2 regions of the Lysinibacillus sp. FSL M8-0134 genome follow, and region 2 is predicted to be linked to the other one. Evidence: riboswitches for the same ligand, from Rfam matches in the RefSeq annotation. Region 2 holds a riboswitch; the other holds the start of a gene.

Region 1 (8,348 bases), 950 kb from region 2:
CTTCGGGTACCGCTAAAGATTACTTCAACGTAACAACCTTGGACCATGAAGCGAAATAAAAAACAATGTTTCCTTTCATATGCTGAAAGGAAACACTGCTTTATGTACGATAATCATATTGTAATTCATCTTTACTTGCATCAACGTCAACATGTAGATTGTGATCGTTAAAGAACCAGAGGTCTTTCTCTTCAATGTAATAGGTTACACCATCAATTTCTGTTTGAACACCTATAGCGATCGGTTCTTCACGAGTCATGCCAAGTGAAAAGCCTTCGTGAAAAGGACTAGAACCACCATAGCGTGCATAAAAGCGAATGGTATCACCTGATTCTACTTCCATTTCCTGCTTGAACCATTGTAGGGCTTCATCTGTTAATGCAATGTTCATTTCGAATGCTCCTCTCTTCCTACAGCCATTTTACCTTTGGCTCGGTGCCGTTTTTAATCCGTGAAATATTGGCACGGTGACGATAAATAATAAAAGTGAATAAAAAGGCTACCAAAATGCCTAATGCAAAGTCACCTGTAACAAAATAATAAACGATTGCATAAATAAGTGCTACTAAAGCGGCTATCATAGATGTTAAACTAACGATTTTAGTAATTTTTAATGTCACAATAAAGGCAATAAATAATAGGACAAACAGTGGCCATGAATAGCCTAATAAAACACCCGCAGAGGTTGCCACTGCCTTCCCACCACGGAAGTTGGCGAAAATCGGAAACATATGGCCGATTACGGCAACTAGGCCGAGTAGTAAAGGATGGAGCATACTGTCAGAGAAAATAGGAAGTGTCACGAGTAACACTGCGGCAGTTCCTTTTAAAACATCCATCACGGTCACCACGATACCAGCTTTTTTTCCTAACGTGCGGAAGGTATTGGTTGCACCTAGATTACCGCTCCCGTGTTCACGAATATCTGTGTTATAAAAAATTTTGCCTATCCATAATCCAGAAGGTATAGAGCCAATTAGATAAGCACATAAAATAATAAGTCCATTGATCATAGCTGGACTCCTTTCATTCATAGTCAATACTTGGTACTAATAGTTTGTAACAAGTATTTTACACTTTTTCTTGCTAATCTACAATGTTATGAAGGAGATTTCATTATGGGTCTTGAATTCAATTACCATAGGGTAGTCTTTTAGACATGAGAGGATCAGTTGTGGAAAAAAGCCTTTTTAAAAATATAGGCATAAAGGCAATTTTGTCAATCGTTCATTCCTTTGGTAGAATAGAAGTCTAACTTTATCCAGTTAATCGCGAGATACATCGTAGCACTTTCATCGCTCGAGATGGGTAGCCAAACAAATGGAAGTGAAACTAAATAGGCTACTATGCGTCAAACGATAATGGATAGTAGTAGCAGTCTGTCTTGCTTAAATTCCAAATTTAAGCAACTGTTGAAGATGTTTACTATAAAAAGAATCAAAACTGTGAGCAATTTTTAAAATTTTATTGGACCTGTCGCTAGCTATTGACAGGAAATGCTATTATTATTAGGATGAGAACATAAATAGAACATGTGTTTGTTTTTTGGAGGGGAATTTTTTTGACGAATAAACAGTCACCTAGCGTCTATAATGATGACGCTATACAAGTATTAGAAGGATTAGAAGCGGTACGCAAACGACCCGGCATGTATATCGGTTCGACGGATGGCCGTGGACTTCATCACCTTGTGTATGAAATCGTAGATAATGCGGTAGATGAAGCACTGGCTGGCTTTGGATCTCATATTATTGTCAAGATTCATCAGGATCAGAGTATCAGCGTGCGAGACTTTGGCCGTGGTATGCCAACAGGTATGCATAAAATGGGCAAACCAACCCCTGAAATTATTTTTACTGTGCTGCATGCAGGCGGTAAATTTGGACAAGGGGGCTATAAAACAAGTGGTGGCTTACATGGTGTAGGTTCTTCTGTAGTCAATGCACTCTCAACGTTTTTAGAGGTTACCATTCATCGTGACGGTAAAAAATATCGTCAGCGTTTTGAGAACGGTGGACATCCTGTTACAACGCTAGAAGAAATAGGACAAACAAAGCAAACAGGTACTCTTGTTCATTTCCTACCGGATGACAGTATTTTCTCTGTCACAAAATTCAATTATGATACGTTAGCAGAGCGTTTACGTGAGTCAGCCTTTTTACTAAAAGGGTTAAAAATTGAATTAATTGATGAGCGCGAGGAAGGCAAAAGTGATGTGTTCTTTTATGAGAATGGCATTGAAGCTTTCGTTGCGTATTTGAATGAGGAAAAAGACGTCCTTCATCCGGTGAAGTATGTAGAAGGTATCCAGGATGAAATCGAGGTAGAGTTCGCCTTCCAATATAATGATGGTTATTCGGAAACGATTTTATCCTTTGTTAATAATGTTCGTACACGTGACGGTGGAACACATGAAACAGGTGCGAAAGCAGCATTAACGCGTGTATTTAATGAATATGCACGAAAAATTGGCTTGTTAAAGGATAAGGATAAAAACCTTGAGGGGACTGATATTCGTGAAGGCTTAGCGGCCATCGTCTCTGTTCGTATTCCGGAGCATTTATTGCAATTTGAAGGACAAACAAAGGGCAAGCTTGGGACAAGTGAGGCTCGTTCTGCAGTAGATAGTGTAGTGTCTGAGCAAATTTTGTATGTACTAGAGGAAAATGCGGAGTTATCAGCTTCTCTTGTGCGTAAAGCCATTCGTGCGCAGCAAGTACGTGAAGCTGCTCGTAAAGCGCGTGAAGATGCACGAAACGGCAAGAAAAACAAAAAAGGTAGTACCATTCTGTCTGGTAAACTAACGCCTGCACAGTCTCGGAATGCCGCAAAAAATGAATTATACTTAGTCGAAGGTGATTCTGCTGGGGGCTCTGCGAAACAAGGGCGCGACCGTACATTCCAAGCGATTCTGCCACTGCGCGGGAAAGTCATTAACACGGAAAAAGCCAAGCTACAGGATATTATGAAAAATGAAGAAATCTCAACGATTATCCATGCGATTGGCGCAGGTGTTGGTACAGACTTTGCTGTAGAAGATTCCGCTTATAATAAAGTAGTAATCATGACCGATGCTGATACGGACGGAGCTCATATTCAAGTATTGCTATTAACGTTCTTCTATCGATATATGCGCCCACTTATTGAAGCAGGAAAAGTCTATATCGCGCTACCACCACTTTATAAAGTTTCTAAGGGTACTGGAAAAAAAGAAGTCATTGAATATGCTTGGACAGAAAGCGATCTACAAAAGGCCATCAAAAAAGTTGGAAAGGGTTACATATTACAGCGTTATAAAGGTCTTGGAGAGATGAATGCAGACCAGCTTTGGGATACAACGATGAACCCTGAGACACGGACATTAATTCGTGTCACAATCGAGGATGGTGCACGTGCAGAGAGACGTGTCACGACGTTAATGGGTGATAAGGTAGAACCCCGTCGTAAATGGATCGAAGCCAATGTAGACTTCGGTATGGAGGATGATGCCAATATTTTAGAGAATGAATTCATCCAACAAGAGGAGGACCAAGCATGAGTAGTACGGAAAAGTTTCAAGATTTACCTTTAGAAGAAGTAATGGGTGACCGCTTTGGTCGCTATAGTAAATATATTATTCAAGACCGCGCGTTGCCTGATGCACGTGACGGTCTTAAACCAGTACAGCGCCGTATTTTATATGCGATGTTTACAGAAGGAAATACCCATGATAAGCCGTTCCGAAAATCTGCGAAAACAGTCGGTAATGTAATCGGTAATTACCATCCACACGGAGATAGCTCTGTCTATGAAGCGATGGTGCGTATGAGTCAGGACTGGAAAGCACGTCATATGCTTATTGAGATGCATGGGAACAATGGTTCGGTCGATGGAGATCCACCAGCTGCCATGCGTTATACGGAGGCACGATTATCTGCGATTGCTGGTGAAATGCTACGAGATATCGGCAAGAAAACAGTTGAGTTTGTACCGAACTTTGATGACCAGGATATGGAGCCAACTGTTTTACCAGCACGTTTCCCTAACTTACTAGTGAATGGGTCTACAGGGATTTCGGCGGGGTATGCGACAGATATTCCGCCACATGCTTTAGATGAAGTGCTAGATGCCGTATTAATGCGCTTAGATAAGCCTACTGCGACAGTGGATGAATTAATGACGGTCATTAAAGGGCCAGATTTCCCAACAGGTGGTATTATCCAAGGCGTTGACGGCATTAAAAAAGCATATGAAACGGGTCGCGGTAAAATTATTGTCCGTGCACAAGCGGTTGTGGAGCCTATTAAGGGTGGTAAAGAGCAAATTGTTATCACAGAATTACCATACGATGTCAATAAGGCGAATCTTGTGAAAAAAATTGATGAGCAACGCGTAGATAAACGTCTTGAGGGGATTGCGGAAATTCGTGATGAATCTGATAGAACTGGCTTACGTGTTGTCATTGAACTGAAAAAGGATGTACCAGGACAAGGAATTCTCCAATACTTATTTAAAACAACGGATTTACAGGTAGCTTATAATTTTAATATGATTGCCATTCATAATCGTCGTCCAACAATGATGACCTTACCATTATTATTGGATGCCTATATTGCCCATCAAAAAGAAGTAGTCACGAACCGTTCCATTTACGATTTACAAAAGGCGAAGGATCGTTCCCATATCGTGGATGGGTTAATTAAAGCCCTTTCCATTTTAGATGAAGTGATTGCAACAATCCGTTCTTCTAATGATAAAAAGGATGCCAAGCTTAATTTACAGGCGAAGTTTGATTTTACAGAGGTACAGGCAGAGGCGATTGTCAGCTTGCAATTATACCGTTTAACCAATACAGACATTACAGAGCTTCGACAAGAACAGGACGAGCTAAATAGGTTGATTGCTAAGCTAGAGGGGATTTTACAAAGTGAGGCAAAGCTTGTACGTGTCATTAAACAAGAATTGCTTGATATTAAGAAACGCTTTACAGAGCCTCGTCGCTCAAGAATTGAGCAAGAAATTGAAGAGATTAAAATTACCTTAGATGTTCTTGTACCAAGTGAAGAGGTTGTCGTAACCGTAACGAAGGATGGCTATATTAAACGTACTTCGACACGTTCACATGCCGCCTCGAATGGTCAGGATTTTGCGATGAAGGATTCGGATTACTTATTGTATGAAGCAACCTTAAATACACAGCACCATTTACTCCTATTTACAAATCGAGGCAATTATATTTATCAGCCTGTTCATGAGCTGCCAGATATTCGCTGGAAGGATCTTGGTCAGCATATTTCAAGTATCGTGCCAACGGGTGAAGATGAGTCAATTATCGCTGTATATGGCTTTGAAACATTTGATCAACCAAATACGTACATCTTCACTGCGACAAAGGATGGTCAAATTAAACGCTCTCCACTTGCCGATTACGCGGTGACACGTTATTCAAAACCAATTAAAACGATGAATGTGAAGGCTGGCGATGCCATGATCTATGCAGCGTTTGTGACGGATGACGTGGAATTGATGTTAACAACAGATACGGCTTATTCAATTCGTTTCCCAATGGAGGAATTACCAGTAACAGGTGTAAAAACAGGCGGAGTAAAGGGCATTACGCTAAAAGATGGGGAAGCCTTAGTCGGTGTGAATGTGCTACAACCTGATCAAACGCAATATGTTGTCATTGTGACACAGCGTGGGGCTGTTAAGAAAATGAATGTCGCAGAGGTTGAAGTAGCCAGTCGTGCAAAACGTGGTCTAAAAGTATTAACAGAATTAAAAGCAAATCCGCACCGCATTGTGGCCGTTATTCAAGCAACAGATGAGGAGCAGATTGTTATTGAAACAGAAAAAGGCGTGCAAGAGGTGTTAGATGTCCAAGCATTGACTCGTGCTGATCGCCATTCCAATGGATCGTTTAAAGTGGATATCGCAACAGATGGGGCTATTTCCCATGTTCTAACGACCAAAAAGGAACAATAACCAAGCTTTTTTAACGCCCAGTCTCTTTTGTGAGCTGGGCTTTTTTTGGTGTAAAACGGTTAAACCAAATTAGTACCTTGTCTTTTAAGAGTAACTATGGGTATAATAATCAACGAAAAGTTCATAGCGAAAGAATGTAGGGGGGCTAGTAGTTGCTAGCTGAGATTGTGTCCGATAGACGCTGACCCTTTGAACCTGATTTGGCTCGTACCAGCGTAGGGAACATCTATTCAAAAAAGCAAAGTTTTGAAGATTGATTGCAATTTACGTCTGGGAGGAATCCTAGGCGTTTTTTTATATTTTCAAACACCTCTTGCCCATCGTATTTACGCTTTCTTTCTGGTGACACGCATTCCTTTATGAACACTTTCATATTACAAACTGGGAGGACCTAGCATGAAAAAATGGTTATTTATTCTATTGGCTGCACTTGTAACATTAGTGGGCTGTAGTGACAAGGAGGACAAGCAGGCAACTGATAAGCTAAAAAAGGTGTCAGTAGTACTGGATTGGACTCCGAATACAAATCATACAGGGCTGTATGTCGCGAAAAAGCTTGGTTATTTTGAGGAACAAGGCTTAGATGTTGATATTATGATGCCAGGGGAAGCGGGAGCAGATCAGCTTGTAGCTTCTGGTAAGGCAGAATTTGGGGTAAGCTATCAGGAAGGCATCACACAGGCACGTGTCCAGGATGTACCACTTGTTTCGATTGCCGCCATCATTCAGCATAATACATCGGGCTTTGCTTCGATTGCTTCTAAAGGGATTACCTCACCAAAGGATTTCGAAGGTAAAACTTATGGCGGTTGGGGAGCCCCACTAGAGCAAGCGGTACTCCAATCGTTAATGCAAACAGAAAATGCCGATATTAATCAATTAGATATTGTCAATGCAGGTGATTTAGATTTCTTCACGATGATGGAAAAAGATATTGATTTTGCGTGGATTTATTATGCATGGACAGGTATTGAGGCAGAGCTTCGTGGGGAAAAGATTAATATGTTGTATTTAACGGATTATAGTGATCAGTTGGATTATTATACGCCTGTATTGGCTACTAATGAAAAAATGATAAAGGACAATCCTGATGTTGTAAAAGCCTTTGTTGCAGCTGCTTCTAAAGGTTATGAATACGCAATCGAGCATCCGAGTGAGGCTGCAGATATTTTGCTAGAAGCGGCACCTGACTTAGATAAAGATTTAGTGCATAAAAGTCAAGAATGGTTAGCTGATAAATATCAGGACGATGCGAAGCAATGGGGAGAGCAAAAGCTTTCTGTATGGGAAAACTATGCTAATTGGATGTCTAGCAACAAGGTATTAGAGGGCGAGTTTGATGCAAAGCAAGCCTTTACGAATGATTTCTTACCTAAAAAGGAGGCCAAATAAATGGCAAATTCATTAATCAGTGTCCAAATTATCCCGAAAACAGAGAAATATGAGGATGTCATTCCTTATGTGGATGCAGCCATTGCTGTGATTGATGCATCTGGTGTGAAATATGAAGTACATCCGCTAGAAACGACGATGGAAGGTGAGCTGTCAACATTGCTTCAACTTATTGAGAAAATGAATGACAAGATGATAGAGCTTGGTGCTATTAATGTGATTACACAAGTGAAAATACTCTATCAGCCAACTGGTATTACCATGGATACATTAACGGAGAAATATCAGTAATGAAACAAGCGTTTCAAAAGGGAAGGACGATCATCTTTATCGCCTTCCTCTTATTCATCTGGGAACTAGTCGTGCATGTGGCTGAAGTTCCCCATTGGCTTCTACCTGCACCAAGTCGTATTCTGATGGAAGGCTTTCAGTCGTATCCAACCTTTTTACCACATGCTTTGGCTACGGTGCAATTGGCCATATTAGGCCTTGCTATTGGTATTGTTTGTGGTTTAACGGTAGCTATTGTGTTGCATCGATTTTCGTTTATTCGGGAGTTGTTTTATCCGATTTTGATCATGTCGCAAAATATCCCAATACTTGTCTTAGCACCGCTCCTCATAATATGGTTTGGCTTTGGCTTATTACCAAAGCTCATTATTATTTGCCTTGTGTGCTTTTTCCCGATAGTCATTGCGGCCATGGACGGATTTCGTCAAACTTCACCTGAATTAAAGCACTATTTTGCGATGATTGGTGCGACAACTTCGCAAACTTTTTGGAAATTGGAATGGCCGCATGCATATCCTGCTATATTTTCAGGCGTTAAAATCGCTGCTACATACAGTGTCATGGGTGCTGTCATTGCAGAGTGGCTTGGTGCGAAAAAGGGTATTGGCGTATATATGACCTTAGCTCAATCCTCCTTTCGCACGGATCGTGTATTTGTCGCGATTTTTGCCATTGTTTTGTTAAGCTTACTGTTGTTTAGC
Region 2 (8,348 bases):
ATTATGTTGATCAAAATTGCGATCGTTTATTAAGTTCAATCACCAATGTTATCTCTTCAACAAAGTTAGTTAGTGATGAAGCGACTTATGTACAGCAAAGCTATCATTTAAACGAAAAAGATGCTGAAATTCCGAAAGCGGCATTAAAGCAATTAGAAGCACTACAACGTCGCTACGATTTATTAGCTATGCGTGTGAGAGAGGAAAAATCGGCCTATTCAAGTTTGCAGGAAGAATTAATCGAAATTAGTGAAGAGCTTGAACGAATTCACGAGGAACAAGAACATCTATCGAATACAATGAAGAAACTTCGAATTGATGAAAATAAAGCCCGTGCTCAAGTTGAGAACTTGAAGAAAATCTTACAAGATACAGATCGTTTATTAAACAAGGCTAATATCCCAGGAATTCCTGAGGAGATGGATGCACGTCTTGATGAGGCAGCAGAGCACATCTATGTTGTCATGCAAAGCCTACAAGAAGTACCATTGAATATGGGTACAGTTCATAATAATTTAAACGCGGCAACTCTTTGTGTAGAGGAAGTTAAAGTAAAGGCACATGAATTAATAGAAAATGTCATGCTAATTGAGCGCATCATTCAGTACGGTAATCGACATCGTGCAACAAATCCAAAATTAAATATGCGATTAAAAGAAGCGGAAGAGGCGTTTCATCAATTCCGTTATGCGAAAGCATTAGAAGATGCAGGAACAGCTGTGGAAGAAATGGAGCCAGGAGCTTTAAAACGTATTCAAGAATTGGTAGCAGAAGAGACTATGTCAAAATAATTCAACATTTGAGCTGTCTAAAAAGTATAGCGATTACTTTTTAGACAGCTTTCTTTTTAGTATAGAGAAAAGGTGTGGTACGGTTGAAAATGTTAATACAAGAAATGAATGAAAAGTATGCAATTGAAATTTTAAACTGGCATTATGAATCCCCATACGATTTTTATAATAATGACTTAACTGAGGAATCTTTACAAGAAATGCTTGAAAATCCGTACTATGCTATTGTGAATGAGCTAGAGGAAATAATCGGTTTCTATTGTATTGGTACCGCGGCACAAGTTCCAAAAGGACATGAGTTTAAAGCATATATAGAAGATTATATAGATATAGGGATCGGTTTGAATCCTAATCTAACCGGTCAAGGATTTGGTACAGCATTTTTTGCGTTTATTTTAAGTACCATACAACAAGAACATCATCACCCACTTCGTTTAACTGTTGCCGAATTTAATAAGCGAGCAATCCATCTTTATGAGAAATTCGGTTTTGTCAAAGATATGGAATTTTGCACACCCATAGCTTTTGTCACGATGTTGAAAAAAGAGTGAAGTACCAATTAAAAATGGAAGAATCGTTAAAGTTAGTAGTCAATCGCCAAAGATTGCGTTATGATAAATACCGTTAAATCAACGTTTTGAAAGTGTGTGAAAAATTATGGTTAATACAATTTATTTAGATAATAGTGCTACAACAAAACCTTTAAAAGAGGTTATGCAGGCATTTATGACTGTGAATGAGCAGTATTATGCCAACCCAGCATCTATCCATGCCATGGGAGTTGAATCAAATGATTTATTAATGCGTGCGCGGGAGCAAGTAGCAGATATTTTGCAAACAGAGGCAAAAAATGTGCTATTTACTTCAGGTGGTACAGAGTCAAATAATGCAGCTATTTTTGGAATAGCACATAGTAATACGCATATAGGAAAGCATATTTTAACGACTGAAATCGAACATCCATCTGTCTTGGAAACAGTTAAACAACTCGAAAAAGAGGGTTATGATGTTGAATACCTTCACGTTAATCAAGATGGTGTCATTTCATTAGATGATCTACGTACTAAAATACGCAAAGATACTATACTAGTTAGCATCATGCATGTAAATAATGAAATGGGTGCTGTCCAACCTATTTATGAAGCAGCTAAAATAATTCATGAAATGAGTCGGGCATTCCTTCATGTGGATGCAGTTCAAAGCTTTGGAAAATTAGCGGTTTCCTTCAAAGGAGAAGAAGGACCAGACTGTATTTCCATCTCTGGACATAAAATTCACGGCTTTAAAGGCTCAGGTGTATTAGCGTTCCGTAAAAAATTAAAATGGCAGCCATATGCCCTTGGCGGAGGTCAGGAATTTGGATTGCGTAGTGGAACTGTAGCTGTTCCGCAAGCAGTCGCTTTAGCAAAAGCGGCTCGATTAGCTGTTGAGACGATGAAAGATCGAGCTACTAAATACCGACAATGGCAGAATGAAATTCGTGCTCAGCTAGAAGGATACGGCGAAGCGGTGCATATTTTATCGACTCCACAGGGAGCTGCACATATTTTATCGTTTAGTGTTCGTGATTTAAAAGGGGAAGTCATTATTAATGCCATGCAAAAACGTGGCATCATTGTGTCAACCTCAAGTGCTTGTTCATCTAAGCAAACGAAAACAAGTCATGTGGTAGAAGCTCTACACCTGGATGAGCATTATAAAAAGGGTGTCATTCGTATTAGTTTTGGAGCACATAACACAGTTGAAGATATAGAACAATTGAAACAAGTATTAGCAGAAGTAATAATGGAACTTAAAGGAGAAATAATGTAATGATTTGGAAAGAAATACTAATTAGATATGGCGAGCTTTCAACAAAAGGTCGTAATAAAATGGATTTTATCCGTAGATTGCGTGAGAACATTCGTCATGCTTTTGCGGATTTAGGACACCTTCATATTCGTACAGAACGTGACCGTATGTTTATTGCTATTGAAAGTGAAGAACAAATGCAGACGCTAATTACTGGATTACCTAAAATTTTTGGTATTCAATCATTTAGCCCTGTTGCTGCATGTGAAAAAGATATGGAAAGTATGAAGCAGCTTGCTATTACAATAATGGAGACATTTAAAGATGAGCAACATACTTTTAAGGTAGAAGTGAAACGAACTGATAAAACATTTCCTTTAGAATCGCATGCTATCCAACGTGAAATTGGTGGCTATGTTTTACCACAATTTCAAAATTTATCTGTCAAAGTAAAGCAGCCTGATATTGAGCTGCGCGTAGAAGTACGTCATGATGCAACGTATATGATGGCGCAGGTCATTCAAGGTGCGGGTGGGATGCCTGTAGGATCGAATGGAAAATCGTTATTAATGCTATCTGGTGGAATTGATAGTCCTGTCGCAGGTTATTTAATGATGAAGCGTGGCGTACGTTTAGAAGCTATTCACTTCTTTAGTCCACCATATACAAGTCAAAACTCATTAGAAAAAGTAAAGGTACTTGCAAACGAACTAACGAAATTTGGTGCTAGTATTCGATTACATGTCATTCCTTTTACTGAAATTCAAGTACTTATTAAAGAAAAAGTACCTTCTAATGTTTCGATGACAACAACACGTCGTATGATGTTAAAGGTGGCTGATCAAGTACGTGAAGAGATAGGCGCTCTTGCAATTGTGACAGGGGAAAGTCTGGGACAAGTAGCAAGTCAAACGCTAGAAAGCTTGACGGCTATCAATGCTGTAACGAATACGCCTATTTTACGACCATTGATTTCAACAGATAAATTAGAAATTATCGATATTGCAGAAAAAATTGGCACTTATGAAACATCTATTCAGCCATTTGAAGACTGCTGTACAATATTTACACCTGCCAGCCCAAAAACAAAGCCAAAGCTTGAAAAGGTAGAGCATTATGAAAGCTTCTCTGATTTTGATGAACTCATCGAGCGAGCAGTAAAAAATCGAGAGGTCTACATTTTCCCTAAAAAAGAAGAACAGCAACAAGATAAGTTTGCAGATCTATTATAAGGTATCTACAGCCGTTTCAAAGTCAATTTTGAGACGGCTTTTTTATGTTATTTTATCTATGCCATTAGAGGTACAATTTACCTCTAAAATTTTTGTATTAAAAATCTAATATCGCACATTCTATATTCACAAGGAGGTGAGAGACATGGCTTCAAACAACAACCGCAGTTCAAACCAGCTTGCAGTGCCTGGTGCACAACAAGCACTTGATCAAATGAAATACGAAATTGCACAAGAATTTGGTGTTCAATTAGGAGCTGAAGCTTCAGCTCGTGCCAACGGTTCCGTTGGTGGTGAAATCACTAAACGTCTTGTACAAATGGCAGAATCTCAATTAAAAGGTATGCCAAACAACAACCAATAAATGCTGACTAAGCATTTATAAACTTAAAACCAGTGACCGTAAAAAGGCACTGGTTTTAGTTTGTTTAAAAATCAACCATTTATGCGTGTCACAGACCTTAACGTATTTACTGTATGCTTAATATCTATACTTTCACAGATAGCTGAAATAACAGCAATACCATCTGCCCCAGCTTGAAATACGGCGTATGCATTGGTAGGGTTAATTCCACCAATCGCTACAATTGGTAATTCAGGATAGAAATTGTGAGCTTGCTGCAAAAAATTTGTACCACATGGTGATTGTGCATCCCGTTTTGAAGTTGTTGCAAAAATCGGACCAATACCTACATAATCTGCTTGATGGATAATGGCTGTTTCTAGTTCGTCCTGGGAATGCACAGAAACACCAAGAATCATATTACCAATTTTTTTACGTGCTATGCTAACATGTAAATCATCTTGTCCGATATGAACACCGTCCGCACCAAGTCGTAATGCAAGTTCGACATCATCATTGACAATAAAAGGAACGTTATATTGTTGACATAGTTTTTGACATTGACGTGCAAATTGTTCATAGGCAAATCCAGTTAATGCATGGGAACCTTTTTCTCGAAATTGAAACATGGTAATTCCAGCTTGCAACGCTCTCTCTAGTACATGAAGGGGATTCTGATGACTAACATTGCTTGTGCCCATAATAAAATAAAGTTGTAAATCCTCACGTTTCATAAATCAACACCTCACAGGAATCCTTATGCAGTTGATAAGCAAAATGATTTGTTGGTCCATAACCATGACCAATAGATAAATCATGTAAAATTGCTAATTGAATAAATTTTTTAGCTTCGATAATTGCCTTATCCATCGCAAAACCTTGACCAAGAAAAGCAGTGATTGCTGCTGAAAATGTGCAACCTGTGCCATGGGTATTGGACGTTTGGATACGTGGAGTTTGCATAGAAAAAGATTTACCGTTTTGAAAAAATACATAATCAATAGCAAAATTTGGATCTGCTAAATGGCCACCTTTAAGAATGACGCAATGTACACCTAATTGAAAAAAACCTTGAGCTACTTCACGTATATCTGAAACATCATGTATTTTTCTCCCTGTCAGAGCCTCTGCTTCAGGGATATTGGGGGTAACGATCGTAGCAAGTGGTAGTAGAGAAGAGCGCATTGCTTCAATAGCTTCTTGCAGTAATAAGCTTTCTCCACCCTTTGCAATCATTACTGGATCAACAATTAGTGGGATGTTTTGATTATGAATCATATGTGCGATAGCTTTAATAATATCAGAGGAATAAAGCATCCCTGTTTTAATTGCAGCAATTGAAAAATCTTCGATTAAAGCTTGAAATTGTTTTTCAACAAAGGAGTGATCAATAGGGAAAACTCCTGACACACCCATTGTATTTTGTGCTGTCAAAGCTGTAATTACTGAAGTACCAAACACCCCTAATTCCTGAAATGTTTTTAAATCAGCCTGTATGCCTGCACCGCCACCACTATCTGAGCCTGCAATCGTCGTTACAATATGCATGAAGCTTCACCATCCTTCGATAGGCGATAAAGAGCATTTAGTAAAGCTATTTGGAAATCACCAATATCTGATGTAAACGCTGACGCCAGTACCGCAGCTTTTTTATAGTAAGTTAATGTGTCCGCTAATTGTCTGTATGGATTATGGCCTGCAATATAGGCGGCACCGCAAATAGCACTAAGTAAACAGCCTGTCCCTGTTACCTCGGTCATTTGCATATTCCCGCCATTTATCCATTGGCTATCCACACCATCTGTTATAAAATCTCGTTCTCCTGTTATGATAACAATGCATTGATAATGTTGGGCTAATAAAATCGCCTCTTCTTCTAAAGCAATGGAGCCATTCCCACTATCGACACCTTTTTGTTGCCAGTCAACATTGGCTATTGCTGCTAGTTCCCCAACATTACAACGAATGACCGAAAAATGTACTTCCTCAAGCAAGTATCGTACCGTTTCTTTTCGATAAGTAGTGGCACCAGCACCGACAGGATCTAAAATGACTGGAATTCCAAGTTTATTGGCCATTTTGCCTGCTAACAACATTGATTCTTTAGTTCGATCATTGAGTGTACCGATGTTAATTAACAAGGCTTGAGCGAGTGCTACCATTTCCTCTACCTCACGGCTATCATCGGCCATAACCGGGGAAGCGCCTATTGCTAATAAACCATTTGCTTGGAAATTTGCTACCACATAATTTGTAATACAATGAATCAGTGGTTGCTGTTGACGAATTGTTTGAAATATCATCGTAGTCCTCCTTTATGGATGGACGTAAGCATGCAAAAAAGGCTCTTTTTGTGTAAAAATGCACGAAAAAGAGCCTTTCATCAATAGATGTTTATTGCTCCCTACGTCAGTATTAACTAACAGGTTCAAAGGGTCAGGTTTTACCTTCTCAACTCTTGACGAGTCCCCCTGCAATCTTGCTTTTAGTTGACCAAAATGTACCATACTTTTCAATTGTATTCAATAGCAAGTTTACCTATCGACAAAATGTGACCGATGCCATATAGCAGAGTATGATAGTTGTCATGACTTTTCCAAAATTAAGCGCAAACCATTGAAAATGCTGAAAAAAGAGTTTTATAATGTGTCATAGCAAAAGGGGGCATTTGCCATGAAGAGACAAGATTTAGTTGCACCAGAATGGTATAACATAACAGATGAAATTGAAAAATATGCTCAAGATACAACAAAAAATGCATTAATTATTTACGAGGAAAATAAGGATGTACAATTTATTACATATGCATATTTACTTGAAAGGGCAAATCAAGCTGCACACGTATTCACGATGCAAGGTTTATCAAAAGGTGATGTGATTTTAGTGATGGTACCTCGTTCAGTGGAAGCATATATTGTATATATTGCAGCATTGAAAGCTGGATTAACTATTATTCCGAGCTCAGAAATGCTAAGAACTAAAGACATTGAATATCGCATCAAGCATGCGAATGCTAAAGGAATTGTTGCTTACGAGCCTTATATTGATCAATTTGATCAGGTGAACAATTTACAAGGAATGCAACAATTTGTTATAGGGAAGGCCCATGAACCTTGGCAACCACTTTTAGAAAAAATGCGCATTCAACCTACAACTTACATAAGTTCTTCTCCAACAAAAAGTACAGATACTGCATTCTTAGCTTATACAAGTGGTACAACAGGAAACCCAAAAGCAGCTGTACATACTCATAGCTGGGGCTATGCACATTTACGAACAACAGCACCACACTGGTTAGGTGTGCAAGAAGATGATATTGTTTGGGCGACAGCAGCACCAGGTTGGCAAAAATGGATTTGGAGTCCGTTTCTAGCAACATTAGGGAGTGGTGCTACTGCATTTGTATATAAGGGGAAATTTGATGCATCTACCTATCTAAGGTTACTCGAAAAATTTAAAATAAATGTTTTATGTTGCACACCTACAGAATATCGTTTTATGGCAGCACTAGAACATTTACATGAATTCGATTTAACGGCACTTCGTCAAGCTGTATCAGCAGGAGAGCCTTTGAATAGCGAGGTCATTAACGTATTTTCGAAGACTTTCGATTTGCAAGTCCGAGATGGCTACGGTCAGACGGAAAACACATTACTTGTTGGCACAATGGTTGGAATGGAAGCTAGAATTGGTTCTATGGGAAAACCAACTCCTGGCAATAAGGTTGAAATTATAGACGATTTCGGTAACCCTGTTGCTGTTGGAGAAGTTGGCGATATTGCTGTTCATCGCACCACTCCCGCACTGTTTAAAAAATATTTAAATGACCCGGAACGAACAAATTTACAATTCCGTGGAGAGTGGTATATTACAGGTGATCGTGCTTATAAAGATCAAGATGGTTACTTTTGGTTTGAGGGTCGTGGAGATGATGTCATTATATCCTCTGGCTACACAATTGGGCCATTTGAGGTAGAAGATGCTTTGATGAAGCACCCAGCTGTAAAAGAAGCGGCTGTTATTGCGAGCCCAGATAAAGTTCGGGGAAATATTGTTAAAGCTTTTGTTGTACTTCGAAATGCTGAAAATGGTGATGAAGCACTTATTCGAACTCTTCAAGATCATGTGAAACTATTGACAGCACCTTATAAATATCCGCGTGCTATTGAATTTGTGGAAGAGCTACCGAAA

The links. Region 2 has a riboswitch for thiamine pyrophosphate ahead of thiM (hydroxyethylthiazole kinase). Riboswitches for the same ligand answer to the same signal wherever they lie in the genome.
Region 1: it holds a riboswitch for thiamine pyrophosphate, as region 2 does, so the genes downstream of both, MKY49_RS11700 (ABC transporter substrate-binding protein) here and thiM (hydroxyethylthiazole kinase) in region 2, are expected to answer to the same signal.

Annotation. Positions count from the first base shown of each region.
Region 1 is NZ_JBBPAJ010000001.1:2,299,997-2,308,344, reverse strand. It holds gene MKY49_RS11720 (HesB/YadR/YfhF family protein) at 101-391, opposite strand; gene plsY (glycerol-3-phosphate 1-O-acyltransferase PlsY) at 411-1,013, opposite strand; gene parE (DNA topoisomerase IV subunit B) at 1,562-3,538, shown strand; gene parC (DNA topoisomerase IV subunit A) at 3,535-5,964, shown strand; TPP riboswitch at 6,093-6,203, shown strand; gene MKY49_RS11700 (ABC transporter substrate-binding protein) at 6,361-7,356, shown strand; gene MKY49_RS11695 (thiamine-binding protein) at 7,357-7,647, shown strand; gene MKY49_RS11690 (ABC transporter permease) at 7,647-8,348, shown strand, end outside.
Region 2 is NZ_JBBPAJ010000001.1:3,245,596-3,253,943, reverse strand. It holds gene ezrA (septation ring formation regulator EzrA) at 1-791, shown strand, start outside; gene MKY49_RS16565 (GNAT family N-acetyltransferase) at 881-1,342, shown strand; gene MKY49_RS16560 (cysteine desulfurase family protein) at 1,449-2,603, shown strand; gene thiI (tRNA uracil 4-sulfurtransferase ThiI) at 2,603-3,814, shown strand; gene MKY49_RS16550 (alpha/beta-type small acid-soluble spore protein) at 3,960-4,178, shown strand; gene thiE (thiamine phosphate synthase) at 4,250-4,891, opposite strand; gene thiD (bifunctional hydroxymethylpyrimidine kinase/phosphomethylpyrimidine kinase) at 4,881-5,705, opposite strand; gene thiM (hydroxyethylthiazole kinase) at 5,693-6,460, opposite strand; TPP riboswitch at 6,542-6,640, opposite strand; gene mbcS (acyl-CoA synthetase MbcS) at 6,831-8,348, shown strand, end outside.